4 regions of the Bradyrhizobium sp. Ken51 genome follow, and region 1 is predicted to be linked to each of the others. Evidence: predicted binding sites of a transcription regulator. Region 1 holds the regulator's gene; each other region holds the start of a gene.

What was found. The regulator LexA, encoded in region 1, represses DNA repair genes until DNA is damaged. The targets are predictions, from matches to a motif close to TGTTCNNNNTGTGTTCNG.
Region 2: a site for LexA is predicted at 3,316-3,333, ahead of AC0L27_RS34520 (ATP-dependent Clp protease adaptor ClpS). Genes of this name have one in related genera too.
Region 3: a site for LexA is predicted at 2,038-2,055, ahead of AC0L27_RS16085 (DUF3072 domain-containing protein). Genes of this name have one in related genera too.
Region 4: a site for LexA is predicted at 2,210-2,227, ahead of AC0L27_RS15690 (PA0069 family radical SAM protein). Genes of this name have one in related genera too.

What each region holds. Positions count from the first base shown of each region.
Region 1 covers NZ_JBVVPB010000034.1:50,001-55,557, reverse strand. The annotation lists partial or broken gene AC0L27_RS34860 (ComEC/Rec2 family competence protein) at 1-154, shown strand, start outside; gene AC0L27_RS34855 (GAF domain-containing protein) at 164-1,105, opposite strand; gene AC0L27_RS34850 (hypothetical protein) at 1,329-1,763, opposite strand; gene lexA (transcriptional repressor LexA) at 2,225-2,926, opposite strand; gene AC0L27_RS34840 (molybdopterin molybdotransferase MoeA) at 3,103-4,314, opposite strand; gene AC0L27_RS34835 (hypothetical protein) at 4,543-4,734, opposite strand; gene AC0L27_RS34830 (HAD family hydrolase) at 4,904-5,536, opposite strand; gene AC0L27_RS34825 (alpha-hydroxy acid oxidase) at 5,545-5,557, opposite strand, start outside.
Region 2 covers NZ_JBVVPB010000033.1:39,580-45,136, reverse strand. The annotation lists gene AC0L27_RS34525 (tannase/feruloyl esterase family alpha/beta hydrolase) at 1-1,543, shown strand, start outside; gene AC0L27_RS34520 (ATP-dependent Clp protease adaptor ClpS) at 1,565-3,283, opposite strand; gene AC0L27_RS34515 (MarR family winged helix-turn-helix transcriptional regulator) at 3,493-3,978, shown strand; gene AC0L27_RS34510 (enoyl-CoA hydratase) at 3,990-4,760, shown strand; gene AC0L27_RS34505 (methyl-accepting chemotaxis protein) at 4,880-5,557, shown strand, end outside.
Region 3 covers NZ_JBVVPB010000008.1:141,578-147,134, reverse strand. The annotation lists gene AC0L27_RS16115 (HWE histidine kinase domain-containing protein) at 1-435, shown strand, start outside; gene AC0L27_RS16110 (hypothetical protein) at 432-653, opposite strand; gene AC0L27_RS16105 (hypothetical protein) at 792-1,049, shown strand; gene AC0L27_RS16100 (hypothetical protein) at 1,144-1,392, shown strand; gene AC0L27_RS16095 (hypothetical protein) at 1,527-1,736, opposite strand; gene AC0L27_RS16090 (hypothetical protein) at 1,755-1,976, opposite strand; gene AC0L27_RS16085 (DUF3072 domain-containing protein) at 2,092-2,322, shown strand; gene AC0L27_RS16080 (DUF6496 domain-containing protein) at 2,405-2,746, shown strand; gene AC0L27_RS16075 (hypothetical protein) at 2,753-3,115, opposite strand; gene AC0L27_RS16070 (Do family serine endopeptidase) at 3,382-4,920, opposite strand; gene AC0L27_RS16065 (universal stress protein) at 5,134-5,557, shown strand, end outside.
Region 4 covers NZ_JBVVPB010000008.1:61,467-67,023, forward strand. The annotation lists gene AC0L27_RS15685 (phosphoketolase family protein) at 1-2,037, opposite strand, end outside; gene AC0L27_RS15690 (PA0069 family radical SAM protein) at 2,249-3,412, shown strand; gene AC0L27_RS15695 (VOC family protein) at 3,437-3,892, shown strand; gene AC0L27_RS15700 (ribonuclease HII) at 3,970-4,827, shown strand; gene AC0L27_RS15705 (glycosyltransferase family 39 protein) at 4,926-5,557, shown strand, end outside.

The sequences.
Region 1 (5,557 bases):
GGTTCAGGCGGTGAGGGCGAGAGGCACGAGCCGCCCCTGGTTACCGACCGGCGCCGGCGAGGGTGATTTCGACGGCAGCCTTGCGCCTAAGACGACCGCGCCCCGCACCAAGGACGCAACGCCGGCGGAGACCGACTTGCAGGCCGACGATTGATCGGATCGGTTACAAGTACCAGGCCAGCACGGCGTCGAGCCTGGAATTGCCGATGACCGGCAGGGCCACCATCCGGCTCAGTCCGGCTGTGCAGGCTTCGAAACCGGCGACCGAGCCGTCATGCGCGAGCTCATTGTTGAGCGCGGGCATGCCGGTCGCCCAGGCCCCGCCGATGCTGCCTTCGCCTCTGGCAATGGATTTTTCCGCATAGAGCGCGGCAAGGTCGGTCTGCGCGCTGCAATCGCCGGCGCGGAACACCAGTGCCGAGTGGGTCTCGTTCGGGATCCAGATCTCGAAGCGTCGCGCAATCGGCGTGGCCTGCGCGGAGAGGAATGTCAGGACCCAGGTCTGGTCCGTGCCGGTCCGATAGGGCACGCCGACGCCGCAATTGATCCCGACCTTGGCTGCGTCCTCCCAGCGCAGAAAACTCCTGGCGTCGTGCAGGTCCTTGATGATCAGCGGCAGCCCCGCCTTCCAGGTGCGGCCAGGCAGGCCAAAGCCGCGAGGAAATTTAGTGTGGCGGGAGTTGAATTCGAACATGTCGGCGGTGCCACAATAGCCATCGACGAGCCCCATCTCGTGGGAGGCATCTGGGTCGTTGTGCCAAAGCTCGATCGCCCCGACATGCGCTTCGTCGTCGCCGCAGAATAGCACCATGACGGCTTGCAGGAATTCACCCGCAAACACCGGCACCGCGACGCCGCAGGTGAGGCCGGCCGCGAGCGCCTGATCGGTCCGTTTGAAATAGGAGTTGGCGAATTTGGTGAGGATCACGGGGTGGCCCGCGGCCCAAGCCTTGCCCGGAAGTCCCTCGTCATACCCGAAGTGCAGCTCTTCGCTGACGGCCTTGAACGCGGACAGCCCTTCGTCGTAGAGGCCGCCACCAAACTCCAGCCGCATGCGCGTCCGATCGGGCACCCAGAGTTCAACGACGCGAAGGAAGGTTTTCATCGAGCGTGTCCGCCGTCTCAAGCCCTGACAGCATCGGTCATTTGGCTGCGAAGCGGACGTTCAAACTTCAGGCAGGGCGGCTCAAACTTCGTGCGGCGGAGAGGTGCAACGGCTTGGTCCATCCGATTGGATTTCGCGGACGCAAGCCACACCATCTCGCCGGCCGCGGCCGGCGATGGCAATTCAATCCTGACCCCCGACCTCGTAGCCGGAGGCGGCTGTGTCAGCCGATCGGCAGGTGCGTGACGGTCGGCTGCCGGTCGGCGATAATCTGCACCTTGTGCTCGCGCTCGGCGACCGACTGAGTTACCGGCAGCTGCAGCACGGTCGCGCGCTGGCCTTCGACGAGCTGCGTCACCAGCACATATTTACCGTCGGGGAATTCGATCGCGTCATGATGGCGGTCGGGAATGTGCGGATCCATCTTGCCGAACTTACCCACGCGGGAATTGATCGTGCGTGTCCAGATCCAGCGATTGTCGTAGCGGACGTCGTCGGCGAAGGCGAGCTCCGTTCCTGGCAGCAGGCAGACGGCAACAGACGGATCGGCTGCGGAGGCGAAGCCGCGCGTCGAGGTGCCGCGGAAGCTTGTCGTGACGATCGTCTCGCCGACTTCGGCGGGGCGCGACGCGACGGCATGCAGGCTGTAGTCACACATCGGGTGCTCCTCATGCTGGGATAGCTACCCGCGTCTCTTATCGAGGCGCAGGCCTCTATCAGAGTGGAAGCACGAACGCTCTGCTTGGTTATGGGCAAATCTGCGGCTGGCTTCTGCAAGCCGCGATCACATTATCTTTCCCGAATTCAATAGGAACAAAGCCCGTTGCGATGCATTCGGGAGGCGCATGCGCGAATATTGCCGGCTTGGCTGCAGCGGTCGAACTTGATCGCTGGCCGGTGTTTCCTCGAACACTTGAGCCGCGAAGCGGTGCTGTTTGAAGCCGTGCTGTTTCGTTGGCGTCGTGAGGAGCCAGCCCCGGAGGAGGGGCCGGATAGTCTGTGCAGAACCAGAACGACTATCCAGCCGGAGCGGACGATGATCCGCTCCAATCTCTGACCGGCGATGCCGGTGGAAGCGCGCGAGGCGCCAAGCACTTCCGGTATGAAGCACTTCCGGTATCAGTACTTCCGGTAAAGCCCGATCAGCTTGCCCTGAATCTTCACCCGGTTGGGCGGCAGGATGCGGACCTCATAGGCCGCGTTGGCGGGCTCGAGCGCGATCGATGCACCGCGACGGCGGAAGCGCTTCAGCGTCGCTTCCTCGTCGTCGATCAGCGCCACCACGATGTCGCCGGTATCGGCGCTCTCGTTGCGCTGGATCAGTGCCATGTCGCCGTCAAGAATGCCGGCCTCGACCATGGAATCGCCGCGCACTTCGAGCGCGTAATGCTCGCCCGAGCCGAGCATGTCAGGCGGTACGCTGATGGTATGGCTGCGGGTCTGCAACGCCTCGATCGGCGTGCCGGCCGCGATGCGGCCCATCACCGGCACCGCAACGGGACGCTCGCCCTCGTCAGCCGGCAGGCTGGAGCTCGCACGCACCTTGCCGAGATTGCCCTCGATGACGCTCGGCGTGAAGCCGCGCCGGCTGCCTGCGGCTGCCTGGAGCTCCGGCAGCTTAATGACTTCAATCGCACGGGCGCGGTTGGGCAGGCGTCGGATGAAGCCACGCTCCTCGAGCGCCGTGATCAGGCGATGGATGCCCGACTTCGAGCGCAGGTCGAGCGCATCCTTCATCTCGTCGAAGGAAGGCGGCACGCCACTTTCCTTCAGACGTTCACTGATGAACCGCAGAAGCTCGTATTGTTTGCGCGTTAACATCTCGACCAAAGTCCCCCGGTTGATGTCGTCCGATTCCGAGACGCTGAATTCGGCTATATGCCGCTACATGCTCGAAACAAATCATGAACGGACACTATATGTTCGATACATGTTCCGCAACTGCTTAATTTACCGTGAACAGAGCAAAGTTCGCGGAACGCGCGTTGCCGAGGCGCTCAGACGGGGAGCCGCAATACTTCGCAAGCCGTGCCGGCTTCGGCCTTCGGCGCAAACGGAGCGCGCACGAGAAGTACCTGTGCTGCAGCGAGATTCGCAAGCAGCGAAGAATCCTGATGGTTGACGGGAAGAACGACGCGTGTGCCGTCGTCACGCTCCTCCAGATGCGCGCGCAGATAGTCCTCGCGCTGGTCGTTGGCGCCGACGTCGCGGCCGAGCACGGCGCTTTCACGGCGATGGTGAATCACAGAACGGCCAGACAGGGCGCGAATCAGAGGCACCAGGAACAGGAAAGCGCACACGTAGGACGACACGGGATTGCCCGGCAGGCCGATCACACCCATTGTGCCGAGCCGACCGTGCATCATCGGCTTGCCTGGCCGCATCGCGATTTTCCAGAACGCCATCGCGATGCCTTCGTCCCTCAGTGCCTGCTGGACCAGATCGTGGTCGCCGACCGATGCGCCGCCGGTCGTGATCAGGATGTCGGCGCCGCTCTCGCGGGCGCGGCGGATGCCGGCGGTGGTGGCCTCCAGCGTGTCGGCGGCAATACCGAGGTCGATGGTCTCGGCGCCCTCCCTGCGGGCGAGTGCGTGCAGGGCGTAGCCGTTGGAATAGACGATCTGGCCGTGACCGGGCGTGGTGCCCGGCATCACCAGCTCGTCGCCGGTGGCGAGAATCGCGACCTTCGGACGCCTGAAAACGGCAAGGTGCGGATGGTTCATCCCGGCGGCGAGCGCGAGGTCGCGCTCGGTGAGACGGCTTCCCTTGCGCAGGAGCACGTCGCCCTCGCGGAAATCGACGCCGGCGGGACGGATGTGCCGTCCGGCGATCGCGGCTTCCTTGATCGTGATACGCTTGCCGGCGGCGACCGTGTCCTCCTGGATCACGACGGCGTCCGCGCCACCGGGAACGACGCCGCCGGTGAAGATCCGCACGGCCTCGCCGGCGCCGACCGTCCCCGCGAACGGTCGGCCTGCCGCGACTTCGCCGATGACGGTGAGCTCCGAATCGATCGTCGCGGCATCGGCCGCGCGCACCGCGTAGCCGTCCATCGCGGACATCGCCTGCGGCGGCTGCGTACGTCGCGCCGCGACGTCACGCGCGAGCACGCGATGGTAGGCCTCGTCGAGGGAAATCATGTCTTCCGGCAGCGGCTCTGCACCCGCCAGCACTGCGGCAAGCGCGTCAGAAACCGGCATCAAGGCCACGGCGAAAACTCCTGCTCGGCACGTTCGGGCGAATGTTCCGCAAGTCTTCTAGCCGAGCGCGGGCGCGGAGGCAAAAACGGCTGAACGGGCGCAGTCATTCCCGCCGCTTCATGTTGTTCCGGAAGCCGGGATCAAGCGCGTCGCGCCATGATCCGAAGGAGGTTACAGATCGGCAGGATAGTGGTCATGGTAAGACGAGAACGACGTGCGCCCCCCGGCCTGTATCGATCAGCTCCCTGCCTGCCCGGGAGTTACGTCGGGCGCCTTGGGTCCTTGATCCTTGTCGGGTAGCGGATCGGCTTGGGATTTCAGGTCGGCGGCCTTGCTCACAAGCTTGGCGGAAAGGTCCGAATCTGAAGTTGTCCTGGCGAATTCAAGAAGAAGAGAGGCTTGCTTGGTGAGGTAGGTTTTGCCCAGCACGATGATGCATCCGTCCGTAGAAGTCCCAACGGACTCTAAGAGTCCGGAAGGCGGTATTCCGTTCCCGGAACTCTGTACAAAAATGCACAAAGTGATCGGGTTCCTCAATTCCTTCAAAATTGGTCCCGTCGGGCCGTGCCGCCGTGGGTTTCGCGACAAGGGCTCCTCGTCAAATGCCCAATGCCTTCAATGCGTTCCCGACGTCACGCGGCGAAGTCACATGCACGGCCGTCAAGCCGCGCGCCCGCGCTCCCTCGATGTTTTCGGCAAGATCGTCGAAGAACACGATGCGCCCGGCGGGTACGCCGATCGCTGCAACGACGTGGTCGAAGGCCTCCGCATCCGGTTTGCGCAAGCCGATGCTGGACGACAAATAGAGCTCGCGGAAATGGCCGAGGAGGTCGGCATATTCCCTTGAGAAATGGTCCACGTGCGGCCGGTTGGTATTGGAGAAAGCGTAGAGCGGCATCTGCTTCGCTGCCCGCGGCAGCAGCTCGGCGATGTCAGGCATTTCGCCGGCGAAAATCGCGTTCCAGCCTTCCAGGAACTGCGCGTCCGAAATGCCGATTCCGAGCGAGGCTCGCAATGAGGCGAAATAGTCCTCATCGCTGATCTTCCCCATCTCGTGCAACCGATAGGCTTCGCTGTCCCGCACATAGCGCGCGACGAGGGATTCGGGCTTGCAGCCGGCATGTCCCGACCAGCAGGCGATGGCCTTGGAGAAATCGATATCGAGCACCACGCGGCCGAGATCGAACAGAAGCGCATCCGCGCTGCCGGGAGAGAGCGATGTCACCTGCACCCTTTCATTCAGTATCGATAT
Region 2 (5,557 bases), on a different contig from region 1:
CGTCGGCGGCGCTGACGCCGTGAAGATCGATTCGGCGACGTTGCTGGCGCCGTCGCAACTGGCCGTGGCCGAACGCGGCCCGACGCCGTCGGGGCGCGTCACGCCCGCCAATCCCGGCTTCTGCAAGCTGCTCGGCCATATCGATCCCACCGATCCCAAGGCGCCCCCGATCAAGTTTCAGGTCAATTTGCCCGTCGAATGGAACGGCCGCTCGCTGCAATATGGCGGCGGCGGATTCAATGGCGTGCTGATCACGGGCCTGGCGCTGCCGCCGGCCTATCCCTTCGACAAGCCGTCGCCGCTCGCGCGCGGCTTCGTCACCTACGGCACCGATTCCGGTCATGAGTCCAAGCCGGGCGAGCCGCCGCAGCTGTTCGCACTCAACGACGAAGCCTTCGAGAATTTTGCCCATCGCGCCTACAAGAGGGTCCGCGATACCGCAGTCGCGCTGATGCAGCGCGCTTACGGCAAGAGACCTGAGAAGATGTACTTCATGGGTTCTTCCGAAGGCGGCCGCGAAGGCCTCACCATGTCACAGCGCTATCCCGATGATTTCGACGGCATCTTTGCCCGCGTGCCCGTCATCAACTGGGTTGGCCTGCAGCATGCCGGCACGCGCTCGGGGCTCGCGACCATGGGTGAGGGCTGGATCAATCCGGCGCAGGTGAAGCTCGTGGGCGATGCCGTGCGGGCCGCTTGCGACAAGGCCGATGGCTCCGATGACGCGCTGGTGCAAGATCCCGTGTCCTGCAAGGCGGCCTTCAAGGCGGAGACGCTGCGTTGCGCCAGCGGCAAGTCGGGCGATCAGTGCCTCACCGACGCACAGATCAAGGCGATCGACACGTTGCATGCGACCTACAAATTCCCGTTCCCGCTCGCCAACGGTCTCGACGATTATCCGGGCTGGGGCGTGTCGGGCGAGGACACGCCGGCGGTTGGCCCGACCGGCGGCTGGGTCGCGTGGTGGCTCGGCACGGCGCCTCCCGCGCAACCGCCTGCGCCCAATAACGGCATCGCCTGGATCTACGGCGCCGGCGGCATCCAATACGTGTTCGCGCGCGATCCCAAGCTCGACGTGACGACGTATAAGCCCGAACAGCACAAGGCGCGGCTGCTCGAGGTCTCCAGCCTGATGGATTCCACCGACCCCGATCTCAGCCGCTTCCGCGCCCGCGGCGGCCGACTGATCATGCTCGAACACATGGCCGACTACGCGCAGAGCCCCTATGCCGGCATCCGCTATTTCGAGAGCGTCGAACGCAAGCTCGGCAAGGCCGAGACGGCCGAGTTCGCGCGGCTCTACACCGCGCCCGGGGTCGACCACGTCGGCTCCGGCGCGCCGGCCAATGTCGACATGCTGAGCGTGCTGGTCGATTGGGTCGAAAAGGGCAAGGCGCCCGGCGATTTGGAAGTCACCGAGCAGAAGGTGGAAGCGCCGTCCTTTGCGACGCTTCGCGCGCTGCCGCTGTGCCGCTGGCCGGCGTGGCCGCACTACAAGAGCGGCCCGGTGACAGAGGCGGCGAGCTTCACCTGCGCGCCCTAGCAGGCGCGCCACTTCGGAGCGTCACCCCGCCGCCATCGCCTGGGCGCCGCCGAGCAGCTGCGCATTGAGCCGGCCGCCAGAGAACAGCATGTCGTCAAGCGCCTCGTCGATATCGGCGGAGATCACGGTGTTGCCGCCGTCCCGCGCGATGCTTCCTTGCGCCAGCCGCCGCATCAGCTCCCTGATGAAGGCGCAACTCGTGCCTTCGCTGCGACGGGCCGCTTCGGCGATGACCGCGTCCTCGATTGGCAGTCCTTTGCCGTAGAGCCGGACCAGCTTGCCGCGGCCAGTCTCGTCGGGCAGCGGCACTTCGATAGCTTGATCGATGCGGCCGGGGCGACCCGCGAGAGCTCCCTCGAGGTCCTCCGGCCGGTTGGTGGTCAGGACGAACAGGATGTCGGCGTCTTCCTTCAGGCCGTCCATCTCGTTGAGCAGCTTGTTCAGCATGGATTCCTCACACGGCCCCATGTCATCGCGGTCACGGGCGATGAGATCGACATCCTCGATCACCACCATCGACGGCTGGAGCAGCCGTGCCAAGCTCATATAGGCGCCGAGTAGACCGATTTGTTCGGCCGTGATGATCAGCGTCGTATGCCCGGGCAAATGCGTTGCGAGATAGCGGATCGTGTGGGTCTTGCCGGTGCCCGGCGGCCCGTACAGCAAGATGCCTTTGCGTGTCGATTGACCCAGCCGGCGCAGTTGGTCTCGGGTGTTGACGAAGGTCAGAACGTTGCGATCGAGCAGCCGCAGAGTCTGCTCCGGCAGGATCACCTCGTCGCGGGCGACCTGCGGCAAGCGATGCACCGTGATGCCGCGCGAGCGACCGCGATAGTCGGAGTCGGCATCGAGCGACAGGATCTTGCCGCGATAGGTCCGCGCAGCCTGTACGGCTTCTTCCAATTCACTGAAGCATTGCTGGACCAGAGCCGCGCCTGCGGAACCTGCGGGCACGAGAATCTCGATTCGAATTCCGGGCTCGCGACTGTATTCGCGGTGTGCGCAGAGCAAAACCGCATAGCGGAGATTATCCTGCTCACACAGCCACAATCCGTTATCCAGACACTTGACCGGGCTCTTCTCGCCTACGTCGACGTCGGAATATTGCAGTGGGGCAATCGCGATCGCATAGCGGCCCTCCTTGAGCAGTCGTGGAATCGACAGCGTTTCGTAGCGCTGCTCCTCGTTCAATCCCACCAGCCGGATGGCCTTGCCGAAGAGCCGGTCGACCGCGGCCTGGAGATCGACCCGCATGTGGCCGGGAAATTGGCGGATCGTGGTCACGAGCTTGCTGCGCGCCGTGGTGGCAAGGTGCCAGTCGAGAACGTCGCAAGCAAAGTCGAAATCTTCCTCTTGTTCGTTCGAGGGCTCATCCGCCGCACGCATGCAGTCGCTGCACAGCCAGACCGTGCGGCTGCCGATACGCACGTCCATCTGTCCCTCCGGCTTGCCGCAGAGTTCGCAAGGAGTCGTGACCGCCTCAAGCGTGACCTGCAGTTGATGGCCGGCCAGGCCGATGGATTGTTGCGCAGATTTGAAAAGGGCTTCGGCGACGGATTGGGGGTAAGGTCCGCAAACCGCCCTTTCCTTCTGCTCGATCTGGGTGATCAGCGCGGTCGCTTCACGGTCTGATTTGCCGAAAACCTGCCGAAGCAGATCCATCACGAATTGGTCCGGCGTATCATCGTCATTATGAATTACGAGCTGGGTCGGCTGGTTCGGGCCACGCATACTGTTCATCACGAAAGTCTCCGGGACAATCTATGATTGAATAGAACGAATAGGGAACACAAAACGAGGCAACCGTCAAGCGTTGCGGCGGCACCTAATTGCGATTGGTGGGTGAGGTCCTGGTGCGCCGGTGCGGCCTGTTGCTCGACGACTGCCGCGGTACATCGATCCACCTGCCGTCCTTTGACATTCCGAGCCGCTTCGATTATCTATTTCGCATGCGAAATAAGGAGGCCGGCGCGGGGCATCATCGGCTGATCTACCTGCTGAGCGTTGCACAGCGGCGCTTGCAGCGCTGGATGGCGGCGCAGCCTTCGAGCGAGGTCACGCCGGCGCAGGCAGGGCTTCTGTTCATTCTCGGCAAGCAGGACGGCGTGCTCATGGGTGAGGCGGGCACGGCGCTCGATCTGGGGCCGGCCGGCATCTCCGGCCTCGTCGACCGCACGGCAGCTGCAAAGCTGATCGAGCGGCGGGCCGATCGGGAGGACGGGCGCGCCTGGCGCGTCTGGCTGACGCCGAAGGGCCGTGCAGCGCTCGCACAGGCAAAGGCCAACGCGGCACAGGTTAACGCCGCGTTGACGGACGGATTCACCAGTGCGGAGATCGATATCGTCGCGCGCTGGCTGACCAGCATTCAGGACAAATTTCCAAGAGAGCTTTCAAGAGAACTTCCAACAGAGCTTTCGCGAGATCCAGAGGAATAGAGGAGAGACCCATGACCGAGCACGTCCGGATCGAGAACAGCGGCGGAATTCTCACACTCACGCTGGCGCGCCCCGACAAGAAGAACGCGCTGACGGATGCGATGTACGGCAAGCTCGCCGATGCCATCGAATCCGCCGAGTCCGATACATCGGCCCGCGTGATCCTGATCCGTGGCGAAGGCGACATGTTCACTGCCGGCAACGACGTCGGCGAATTCGCCGCGGTCGCAGCGGGCAAGTCGGAAGGAAGCCGCAACGTCGTGCGCTTCATCCAGTCGCTGGCGCGGTGCACCCGGCCTTTGGTCGCCGCGGTGCAGGGCCGCGCCGTCGGCGTCGGCACCACGATGCTGCTGCATTGCGATCTCGTCGTGCTTGCCGACAACGCGCAATTGTCGACGCCCTTCGTCAGCCTAGCGCTGGTGCCGGAAGCCGCCTCCAGCCTGCTGATGCCCGCGCGCATCGGTTACGCACGGGCCTACGAGATGTTCGCGCTCGGCGAGACCGTGCCGGCCAAGTCCGCGCTGGAATGGGGGCTCGCCAACCGCGTGGTGCCGCTCGACAAACTCGATACCGAAGCGCTCGCGCTGGCGCAGCGTCTTGCCCGTCAGCCGGCCGGCGCGCTCACCGCCACCAAGAAGCTGATGCGCAATGGCGAGGCGCTGGTCGCGCAGATGAATGCCGAAGGCGAGCAGTTCGGACTGCGCCTGCGCACCGCCGAGGCGCGCGAGGCCTTCACGGCGTTTGCGGAACGCCGTCCGCCGGATTTCACCAAGGTTGCGTGAGATCCGGGGCTGCAGGAAGGCTTGTCGGGTCGGAAACTCACGCCAATTCGATTAAAACCTTAACGGAACATTGGCATGTCGCGGGCAAGGTGACGCTAGAAAGCGTAGGCCCCGACACCATGGCAATGTTTAAGAAATCGGTAAGTTCGCTCCTGCTGACCTTGATGGCCCTGCTGGCCGCGGGTGCGCTGGCGTCTACGGCGATCCAGATGGTCGGAGCGTTCGGCCGCTACAGCGACAGCCTCGAGACCGCGCGGCTTGCCGCCGCCGACAAGGCGATCTTCCATGGCGTGCTGGCGCTGCGCAACAATCGCGGCGATGCCCAGAGCGCGATCCTCGGCGAGGATGATCCGCGTGCCAAACTCGAGGCGGCGGAGAAGGCCGAGCAGGGCGGCTATGACGCGATCGGCGCCGCGCTTGCCACCGTCGACTTCGCCCGCCGCGACGAACTCTCTGGCACATTGAAGCAAGGCTGGAGCGCCGCCTCCCCGCAATTCCAGCTGTTCTACGATGAAGCCAAGCGCCCGCGCGCCGAACGCAAGATCGAGCGGACCAATTCCTGGTACGATGCCGTCACCAAGGTGATCGAAACGGCCAACCTCGCCTCCACCGCGGTGTCGAACCGTGCCTGGATGGACGACCCCTTCATCGCCCGCATGATCCAGGTCCGGCGCTTCGCCTGGCAGGTGCGCGATCGTTATGGAATCCATTGTTCGTCCCTTCGCTCCAACGTCAACAGCAGCAAGCCGCTCGACGACGCTCAGAAGCGATCAGTGGCGCAATGGGATGGCACGATC
Region 3 (5,557 bases), on a different contig from region 1:
GAGGAGCTAGCGCCCTATTCCCTCGGCGGCCAGATCAAATTGGCGGGGTCCGAAGTTCAGTTGCTGCCGGCAACGGCCCAGACGCTCGCGCTGGCGCTGCATGAGCTTTTCACCAACTCGGCGAAGTATGGCGCGCTCTCGACGCGGACGGGACGGCTCGCGATCGGCTGGCAGGTCGAGGAAGAGCTGCTCACGCTGACCTGGGAGGAATCCGGCGGCCCGCTCGTGATGACGCCGAAATCCCGCGGCTTTGGTACGCGGAGCCTGCTTGCGAGCGTCGAGTCCCAGCTCGGCGGGCAGGCGCGATTCGATTGGCGCGCCGAGGGTCTGTTGTGCCGGCTCGAGGTGCCGTTGGTCCGCAAGACTGCCGCGACAACCGGGCCCGGCAACTTTGAAGCCGCCAGCTCCGCCGAATTGCAGCGCGCATCCGGTTAAGCGGACGCCACACTCTTCCTGCGTTGCGTCGTTCGTGCTTCGCGCGCGACGCGTCCTTCGAGCCAGGCTTCCGTTTGGGCGAGATCGCGCAGCGCCTTGGCATAGCGGCGCGCCGCGCTTCGCTCCGCGCCGCGGGGCAGCTTGCGCGCTTTGCGGAGGATGTCCGCGGCTGCGTTGCGATAAGCCAGAGAGCGATAGAGAAAGACCACCTTACCCATATCGAATGTTCCCGTGTTGCGCGCTCATTCTTGCAGGCCCGGCATGAACGTCGGATGAAGCGGGCGATGACAATTCCTTCATGCGGGTGGAACCGGTGCGTGTCGCACGCGTTGGATGCGAGATCGGGATAGAGTTCCATGCGCACGAAAAAGTCGTCGGACCTGATCTCTCCCAGCGGGCTCGTCAAGCTGATGACGCACGCGATGATGGGCGCAGCCTTAGGGCTGGCTTTCAGTCTCTTGCTCGTGCTGTCTAATCCAGACGTCGCCAATTTGCTGAGCCACGGCGGAAGACAGGCCGTTGCCGTTTTCGCCTTCACATTGGTGACGACGTTCGCGATCGGCGCGACACTCACCGGCCTCGTATTCATCCTCACAGAAGACAAGCAATCTTGAAGTCTGGTGATTTGCCGGAACTCCTTTGTTCGGAACTCCTGCGACGAATAGCGGTTGGCTGCCTGCGTCAATTCAACTCAGGGAGTTCCCGCGCATGAAGAACACCAAGCTCGCTCTTGCCGTGATGTTGGCAACCGGCCTCGCCGCCGCACCGTTCGCCGTGCAGGCCAAGTCGCACAAGGCGAAACACGGATCCTCGATGTCATCGTCGCAGACCACCACGGGCGCCAACACCAAGTCCTCCAAGGGGGCTGACCCCTCCGGTCAGGGCGGCTCTGGCCCCGGCTCCGACCAGGGCGGCACCATGACGAACAACAAGAGCGGCATGAGCAACACCAAGTAGGTGTTGTTCGTCGAACTCATGGAGGCCCCGCTACCGCGGGGCCTTTTTGCTTTGGCGTTCGAACGAACTTTTCTCGGGCCGGTTCGTCAACATGCGGTATCGAGGAGCCCCGCATGTCGCGCTGCGCGCAGGCTTCAGCTACGATGGCTGCCCAGGATGTCAGGATGAACGCCGGCGGGATCGGATTTCACCAGATGATCGAGTCGCGCTCGCTTGCGCGCGATCAAGAGCTGGGCCGCGGCGTCGTCGAGCCCCTCGCGTTGCAGCTGCCGGATCGCAGAGCCCAGTTCGAGAATCTCGGCGCGCAGCTTGAGAATCCGGTACGCATCCGGGTCTTCCTCCACCGTGCGCTCCCAAAGCTCTCAGCGGCGCGCGATCACGCGCAGAGGACTACCTGACGTCTTCGCGGAACGAAGGCGCATCCTGTCGCGGACATTCGGCAAGACATCGCCGCCACCCGCAGCCTTCCATTCGCAGATCAGCAGATTGATTTTCCGGCGCAGATCCATCTGCGCCAGGGCCTTCTCTGTGCAGTCGTGCTCGCGGTCGACGAGTTCGCGGACGGACACCTCGATATCGGCCATTTCCAGCCTCAAGGCGCTGATTTTACGTCGAATTTCATTAATTCTGTTGTCCATGACTTGTTAGAACAAAATAAGAACATATAGTCAAGTCACGATTTCAGAAGGGAGAAGCGACATGCAGGTTCAAGGTAAATACGACGCCAAGACTTTCCTAACCGACAAGACTTCCCTCACCGCCAAGGCTTTCCTCACCGAGCAGATGACGCGGGCGCAGGGCCTCCGGCTGAAACGGCTGAGCGAAGAGGCGTATCAACCCGCGCAATATGCGCGGGATCTGTCCTCCAGCGAGGCAGCACGGCGCATTCAGGTGCTGGAAGCGGAGATCGAGTTGGCGGATTCGTTCTAGGTAGGTCGCGTATCCCCGTTGCATGCGCGCTTCGGAACTATGCCTGTCCCGGATGGTTTTCCCCGGCCAAGGGAGAACATGCATGGCACGCAAGGCAAAGAAGCGCCGCTACTCGCGCAGCTCCGGCAGCGATGTCGAAAGCGAGATGAAGCGCTACAAGAAGGGTACCGCGAAAAGCGGACCGGGCGGTCGAGGCGGACGCGTGAAGAGCCGCAAGCAGGCAATCGCGATCGGCCTGTCGAAAGCGCGCAAGAAGGGCAAGAAGGTCCCGAAGAAAGCCGCAAAGCGGAAGACGTCCAAGAAAACGTCAAAGAAAACGTCGAAGAAATCGTCCAAGAAGACAACTCGGAAAACATCCAAGAAGACTTCAAAGAAGAGTTCGAAGAAAACGTCGAAGCGCAAATCCTCCAAACGGTCGCGCTGACCTCCGTCAGATCATGCTGCCCGGCATGAAGCAGCGGATCGAAACGCCGAACGCGGTCTTCACCGGCCACACCATGGTGCGGCCGGCTCGGTTCGGCTCAGTGATCACGGCTTCGTCCGGCACCTCGACCCATTCGCCGTCGAGCCGTACGCGATAATGTCCATTGTGCGAGTCCCAGTCGGGATCGGCGACGGCAAACCCATCCGCATCCGAGCAGCACGGACCGAGATGGCTGCGCAGGCCGTCGAACCACGGCTTGAGAGGTGAGTCCGCGTAGCGGCCGTCGTCGCGCCCGAGAGCGTTTCCACCCCATAGCACGAGGGGCGCCACGAGCAGCGCAGTCCTCAGCGAGAGCTTCAATCGATCCATGTCGGCACCGATCAAATACGAATTGCCGGCCGGCTCAGCGGCGGCAAGTTCGAAGTTCCACGCTTGCAATCGTCCCGGCGGCTTCATTGCCGTCGAGTCCACAACATCCGCAACTGTGACGAGCGAACACGGCTTTTTCGGACGAACCGGGTCATCCTCCCTGCCGTTAACGAGAATGTTATCGGCGGGCATCCGGAATCCTGAAGGCGAACAGGAAGGGCGGCCCGTGGGCCGCCTTTTTGGATCTGCGCCGATCGACGTTCGCCCTATGCGAGCGGCACCGCCACGAACCGGGTCGCCTGTGCGCTTCTGACCTGCAGCAGCACGCTGCGCTTGCCGGACGATTTCGCCTGCGCCAGCTCCGAACGGACATCGCCGATATTGGCGACGGCCTTGCCGCCCACGTTGAGGATGACGTCGCCGGTCTGGATGCCGCGTTGCGCGGCCGGCCCTTGCGGATCGACTTCAGTGACGACGACGCCCTTCTGGCCGGCGCCCTGCACGTCGCTGGCCGGAGCCAGGCTGAGCCCGAGACGCGGCGGCATGCCGGCATCTGGCTGCGACTTGCCCTCGTCGGCTCTCACCTGCCGCTCATTCGGCAACTCGCCGAGCGCCAGTGTCACCGTCTTGCTGTCGCCCTTGTGGACGACATCGAGCTTCACGGACGTGCCCGGCGCCAGGGTGGCGATAGTGCGGGCGAGATCGCGGGAATCCTTGATCGCGGTGCCGTTGACGGCGATGATGACGTCGCCCGCCTCGATGCCCGCTTTCGCCGCCGGGCTGCCGTCCTGCGGATTGTCGACGATCGCGCCACGCGCTTCCTTGAGGCCGAGGCTGTCGGCGATATCCGACGTCACCGGCTGCACCTGCACGCCGAGCCAGCCGCGTGTGACCGCACCCTTGTCCTTCAGCTGTGCGATGACGAGCTTTGCAGTCGAGGCCGGAACGTCGAAGCCGATGCCGACCGAGCCGCCGGAGGGCGAGAAGATGGCGGTGTTCACGCCGATCACGTTGCCGTTCATGTCGAAGGCCGGACCGCCGGAATTGCCCTTGTTGATCGGCGCGTCGATCTGGATGAAGTCGTCATAGGGACCGTTGCCGATATCGCGGCCGCTGGCCGAGACGATGCCGGCGGTCACGGTGCCGCCGAGCCCGAAGGGATTGCCGACCGCGACCACCCAGTCGCCGATGCGCGGTTTCTGGTCAGAGAATTTGACGAACGGAAAATCCTTCTTGCCCTCGACCTTGATCAGCGCGAGATCCGTTTTCGGATCGGTACCGACCACTTTCGCGCTGTAGATCGTGCCGTCGTCCATCGTCACTTGCACCGACTCGGCGTGATCGACGACGTGATTGTTGGTCACGGCATAGCCGTCGGCGGAGATGAAGAAGCCGGAGCCCTCACCCGTGATCATCTGGCGGCGCTGGCGCGGCATGCCGTCCATGCCGCCCGGGCCACGGAAGCCGAATTGCCGCGAGAACTGGTCGAACGGCGATGCTTCGTCGGAATCCATCCGGTTCTGTTGCAGCATCGCGCTCTTGTCGTTGTCCTGGTCGATCCTGACCCGCACCGAGATGACGGCGGGTTTGACCTTGCTGACGAGGTCGCCGAAGCCCGGCGGTGTCGCGGCGCTCTCTGCGGCTTGGGCGGGCGCGATGAACGAGGTCGCGCTGAACGGCGAAGAGCCGGGGGCAGTCGCCAGCACGGCCAGGCCAAGCGCGGCCACGGTGCCGAGCAGCGCGAGCCGGCGCGGTCTCAGGATCTTGCGGGACGCGGTGGTGTCGGAATTGACGCGATCGTTCATGTCGATATGTCCATGTCGGGTAAGTCGCCTTGCACCCAACATGGCGGTCGCCACCTTACAGCGTCCCGTCCATACGATTAAATCTTGTAAATCTTGGCAAAGTGGCCGGGGCCGTCGACAAAAGTCGAGGCTGCACATTTGATGCAGCTCAACGCGAGCCCTGCGCACCGTGAAAGACTGCGGCCACCGGATGATGTCCATCGGAGGCACGTCATGTACAAAGATATTCTCGTCCACATCCCCACTGAGCGCCCGATGCGACCGGTGATCGATGGCTCGATCTCGCTCGCAGCGGGCCTCAACGCCCACCTCGACGCAGTCGCGGTTGGTTATGTGGCAACCAGTGCGGCCTACGTGATGGAGGGCGGCGCTGCCGTGGCGGCGGTGTTCGAGATGGAGCGCGAAAGCGCAGTGGAGCGCGCCGAGGCGGCGCTCGCGGTGTTCAAGATCGAAGCGATGAACGCCGGCATTTCCTACACATGCCACTCGCTCGGGGCGATGCCGGGGGATGCGGTCGGCTTGCTTGGCGAGATGGCGCGGCTGCACGATCTCAGCATCGTGCTTCAGCCGGACCCGGCGCAAGGCTCACTCGACAACGATGTGCCTCGCGAGATCCTGTTTCAGGCGGGCGGGCCGG
Region 4 (5,557 bases), on a different contig from region 1:
GTCGCGGTCGGACAAGCCGTGCGGGTGCTGCTCCCTGGGTTGCAGCGTCATGAGGTCCACGACGTTGACAACGCGGATCTTCAGCTCGGGCAGCGCCTTGCGCAGCAGGTCGACGGCGGCGAGCGTCTCCAGTGTCGGCACGTCGCCGGCGCAGGCCATCACGACATCGGGCTCGCCATTCGCATCTTCGGTGCCGGCCCAGCTCCAGATGCCGATGCCGGCATCGCAATGCGTGGCTGCCTCCTGCATCGACAGCCATTGCGGCGCCGGCTGCTTGCCGGCGACGATGACGTTGATGCGGTCATAGGTGCGCAGGCAATGATCGGCGATCCACAGCAGCGTGTTGGCGTCCGGCGGGAAGTAGATGCGAACGATGTCGGCCTTCTTGTTGGCGACGAGATCGACGAAACCGGGATCCTGATGGCTGAAGCCGTTGTGGTCCTGACGCCAGACATGCGAGGTGAGCAGGTAGTTGAGCGAGGCGATCGGGCGCCGCCACGGCAGATGCCGCGTCACCTTCAGCCATTTGGCGTGCTGGTTGAACATGGAATCCACGATGTGGATGAACGCCTCGTAGCAGGAGAAGAAGCCGTGCCGTCCGGTGAGCAGATAGCCCTCTAACCAGCCCTGACAGAGATGCTCGCTCAGGACTTCCATCACGCGTCCGTCCTGGGCGAGATGCACGTCGTAAGGTTTTGTCGGCTCCATCCAGACGCGTTCGGTGGCCTCGAACACCGCATCGAGCCGGTTTGACGCGGTTTCGTCCGGGCCCATGATGCGGAAATTGCGGGCCTCGGCGTTGAGGCGGATGACGTCGCGCAGGAATTTTCCGAGCTCGCGGGTTGCCTCCGCCGCGACGCCGCCCGGCTGAGCGACCTCGACGGCGAAGCTGCGGAAGTCCGGCAGCTTCAGCTCCTTCTTCAGAAGGCCGCCATTGGCGTGTGGATTGGCGCCCATGCGGCGATGGCCTTCGGGCGCGAGCGCCTGGAGCTCGGCAATGAGCGCGCCGTTCGCGTCGAACAGCTTTTCCGGCTCGTAGCTGCGCATCCACTCTTCGAGAATATTCAGATGCGCCGGGTTCTCGCGACAGTTCGCGACGGGCACCTGATGCGCACGCCAAAAACCTTCGACCTTCTTGCCGTCGACTTCCTTGGGGCCGGTCCAGCCCTTCGGGCTGCGCAGCACGATCATCGGCCAACGCGGGCGTTCGACGCTCTTGCGGCCGTCGCGGGCGTGCTGCTGGATCGACCGGATACTGGCGAGCGCGACGTCGAGCGCGTCCGCCATGATCTGGTGCATCAATCTGGGATCGTCGCCCTGGACGAACAGCGGCTCGTGCCCGAGCCCGCGGAAGAGATCGCGGATCTCGTCGTCGCGCATCCGCCCAAGCACGGTCGGATTGGCAATCTTGTACCCATTGAGATGCAGGATCGGCAGCACCGCGCCGTCATGCGCAGGATTGAGGAATTTGTTGGAATGCCAGGACGCCGCGAGCGGGCCGGTCTCGGCCTCGCCGTCGCCGACGACACAGGCGACGATCAGGTCGGGATTGTCGAATGCCGCACCATAGGCATGCACCAGCGCGTAACCGAGCTCGCCGCCTTCGTGGATCGAGCCCGGCGTTTCCGGCGCCGCGTGACTGGGGATGCCGCCGGGGAAGGAGAACTGCCTGAACAGCTTGCGCAGTCCGTCGGTATCGCGCGCGATATCGGGATAGATCTCGCTGTAGCTGCCTTCGAGATAAGTGTTGGCGACCATGCCGGGGCCGCCGTGGCCGGGACCGCAGACATAGATCATGCTCAGATCCAGCGCACGGATGACGCGGTTGAGATGGGCATAAATGAAGTTCAAACCGGGCGTCGTGCCCCAATGGCCGAGCAAACGCGGCTTGATGTGCTCGGGCCGTAACGGCTCGCGCAGCAGCGGGTTGTCGAGCAGGTAGATTTGCCCGACGGAGAGATAGTTCGCGGCGCGCCAATAGCGATCGAGGAGATCGAGGTCGCCGCTCGCGGCGGCCGATTGTTGTTGATTTGTCATATTGCTGCCGACCTTCACCCGGGATCGTCACCAACCGAGTTCCGGCGAGATCGATCCTTCGGCAGCATCAAACGGGATCGCCGTGACGCCACTGTTGCGTGAGGTCAAAAGCAAGCGCGCGAAGTTTGGGCAGCTCTACTGTGCATGGGGTTGTTTTCACGTTTTTTGTTTGTGTTCTTGATTTGTTCCTGCGGCGTGCTATCTTGGCTTCATGAGTCCAGCATCCTCTCATGCTCTCAAGCACCCGCCGGTCACGGCGCCCTCCGAGCCGGCGGGTGCGCCTTCTGACTTCCCTGAGCTGGCGGTCGCCATCGACCGCCAGCGCAGGCGAGGCCGGGGCGCGCAGTCGAACGCCAGCGGCCGCTTCGAGGCCGAGGCGCGCGTCGCCTTCGACGATGGCTGGCAGAGCCTTGAAGAACTGCCGCCGTTCAAGACCACGGTCGCGGTCGACACTTCGCGCAAAGTGATCACCCGCAACGATTCTCCCGACATAGGCTTCGACCGCTCGATCAATCCCTACCGCGGCTGCGAGCACGGCTGCGTCTATTGCTTCGCGCGGCCGACGCATGCCTATCTCGGCCTGTCGCCGGGGCTCGACTTCGAATCGAAGCTGTTTGTAAAGCCCGAGGCGCCGGCGCTGCTCGAGAAGGAGCTTGCGGCGCCCGGCTACGAGCCGCGGATGATCGCGATCGGCACCAACACTGATCCCTATCAGCCGATCGAGCGCGAGCGCAAAATCATGCGCGGCATTCTGGAGGTGCTGGAGCGCGCCGGCCATCCCGTCGGGATCGTCACCAAGTCGGCGCTGGTGACCCGCGACATCGACATTCTCGCGCGCATGGCCAAGCGCAACCTCGCCAAGGTCGGGATCTCCGTGACCTCGCTCGATCCGAAATTGGCGCGCACAATGGAGCCACGGGCGTCAACGCCGCCGAAGCGGCTGGAGGCGCTGAAGCAGCTTTCCGAGGCCGGCATTCCGACCACCGTCATGGTCGCGCCCGTGATCCCCGCGCTAAACGATTCCGAGATCGAGCGCATCCTGGATGCTGCCGCCCATGACGGCGTCAAGGAAGCCTCCTACGTGTTGCTGCGGTTGCCGCTCGAGGTGCGCGATCTCTTTCGCGAATGGCTGATGGCGAACTATCCGGACCGCTATCGCCACGTCTTCACACTGATCCGCGACATGCGCGGCGGCCGTGACTACGACGCGAAATGGGGCGAGCGCATGAAGGGGACCGGCCCGATGGCCTGGACCATCGGTCGCCGCTTCGAGATCGCCTGCGACAGGCTCGGGCTGAACAAGCGGCGCCCCAAGCTGACGACGGATCATTTTGCCAAGCCGAAGCGGAACGGCGATCAGCTCAGCCTGTTCTGAGGGACGAAGTGGAAGAGGCGTCGTATGAGTCAGGAACTGGCAGCTCCAATCCCGCGGCTCACCGTCATCACGCTGGGCGTGAACGACATCCGCGCCAGCATTGCCTTTTACGACGCGCTCGGTTTCTCGCGCCGGCTGAAGGTGACCGGTGAGGCCGTTGCGTTCTATGATACTGGCGGTCCGGTGCTCGCGCTGTTTCCGTGGGATCAGCTCGCGGTCGACGCCAAATTGCCTGATCACCCGAGGCCATCGACGTTCCGCGGCATGACGCTCGCATGGAACTGCCGCGCGCGTGAGGAGGTGGACGCGGTGCTGGCTTTCGCCGTCGGCGAGGGAGCCGCGCTGCTGAAGGCCGCGCATGAGACCGATTACGGCGGCTATTCCGGCTATTTCGCCGATCCTGACGGCCATCCATGGGAAGTCGTGGTCGCGCCCGGCATCGAGGTCGGCGAGGACCGGCGGGTGCATCTGGCGGAATAGGGCGGCTGACTTGAATAACGGGAATTGTCCGAGGTTCCCGGTTGCGCAGGCCATTCCGCTTGCGCACGATCCCGGCCATGATTCGGGATCAATCCGCCAAGAAGCTGGCCAAAGACGCGCCCAAGAAGGCTGCGCCTGAGAACAAGAAGGCCGCGCCTAAGAACGACAAGGCTGCGCCCAAGAAAATGGCCAAGGCGCTGGCGGGCACAAAGAGCGCCATCATCGTTGCTCCAAGCTTCCGCCGCGAGCGCGCGCTGATCAAGCGTGGCGTCTGGCCGGTGGCAGGCTGCGATGAGGCCGGCCGCGGGCCGTTGGCCGGACCTGTGGTGGCGGCGGCGGTGATTCTCGATCCCGACCGCATCCCGCGCGGCATCGATGATTCCAAGCGCCTGACGGCCGAGGAGCGCGAAAGGCTGTTCGACAAGATCTGCGCCACCGCCCAGGTCTCGGTGGCAGTCGCCTCGCGCGCCCGCATCGACCGCGATAACATCCTGCGCGCCTCGCTGTGGGCACTGAAGCGCGCCGTGGTGGCGCTGCCCGAGCAGCCCCGGCATGTCTTCGTCGACGGCCGCGACCGGCTGGATACGGAATGCGATTGCGAGGCCGTGATCGGCGGCGACGGCATCGTCCTGTCGATCGCAGCGGCCTCGATCATCGCCAAGGTGACGCGGGACCGCCTGATGTGCGCACTGGCTCAGGACTGTCCCGGCTACGGTTTCGAGCAGCACAAGGGCTACGCCGTGCCCGAGCACCTTGATGCGCTCAACCGCCTCGGCCCCACCGTCCACCACCGCAGCTTCTTTGCCCCTGTCGCCGCCGCACGCGCCAAGCACATGCCCTGGACGGTCGAGCCGGCGCAGGATCTGTTTGCGGTGACCGAGATCGAGCTGCAGGTGGATACGGGCTTGGAAGTCGACGCGTCGGCCAATCTCTAGCCGAGACTCGGTTGCCACGACGCGTCACGCCCTTTATCAAAACAGTCGTGAGCGAATAGGGCCGGCTTGACGGGTTGGCTGCATCTTTCGGACGTTGCATGCGGTTTACCTCCCTGGTCATCGAGCTCATTCGCGCGCGGCCGCGGCTGATCGTCTGGATCGTCGTGCTGCTCCAGGCCGCGATGTGGCTGTTCGTGGCGCTGGTGTTTTATCGCAGCCCGCCCGGCAGCCTCGCGACCCTGCTGGCCTTCGGCCGCGAATACCAGGTCGGCACTGATTTGGGCCCGCCCTTGCCGGTCTGGCTCGCCGACATCGCCTATCGCGCCGCCGGCGGCCACGTGTTCGGCGTCTATGTCCTGGCCGAGCTCTGCGGGATCGCGACCCTCATCACGCTCTATCATCTCTCCCGCGCGGTGGTCGGCCCCCAGCAGGCAGTGCTGGCCGTGCTGCTGACCATGACGCTGCTGGCCTTCTCCTCGCCCACACTCGACTTCAGCCCCCTGGTGCTGGCGCGGCCACTCTGGGCGTTGCTGCTGCTGCACTCCTGGCAGATCATCGGCCAGCGCCGCGGCAACGCCTGGTTCGCCTGGTCGATCGAGGCCGGCCTCTTGCTGCTGACGACGCCGGCTGCGATCTTCCTGCTGCCCCTGATCGTCGTCTTCGCGCTCGCCACCGCGGGTGGCCGCCGTACATTGCGCGCATTCGACCCGCTATTTGCGCTGGTGGTCGT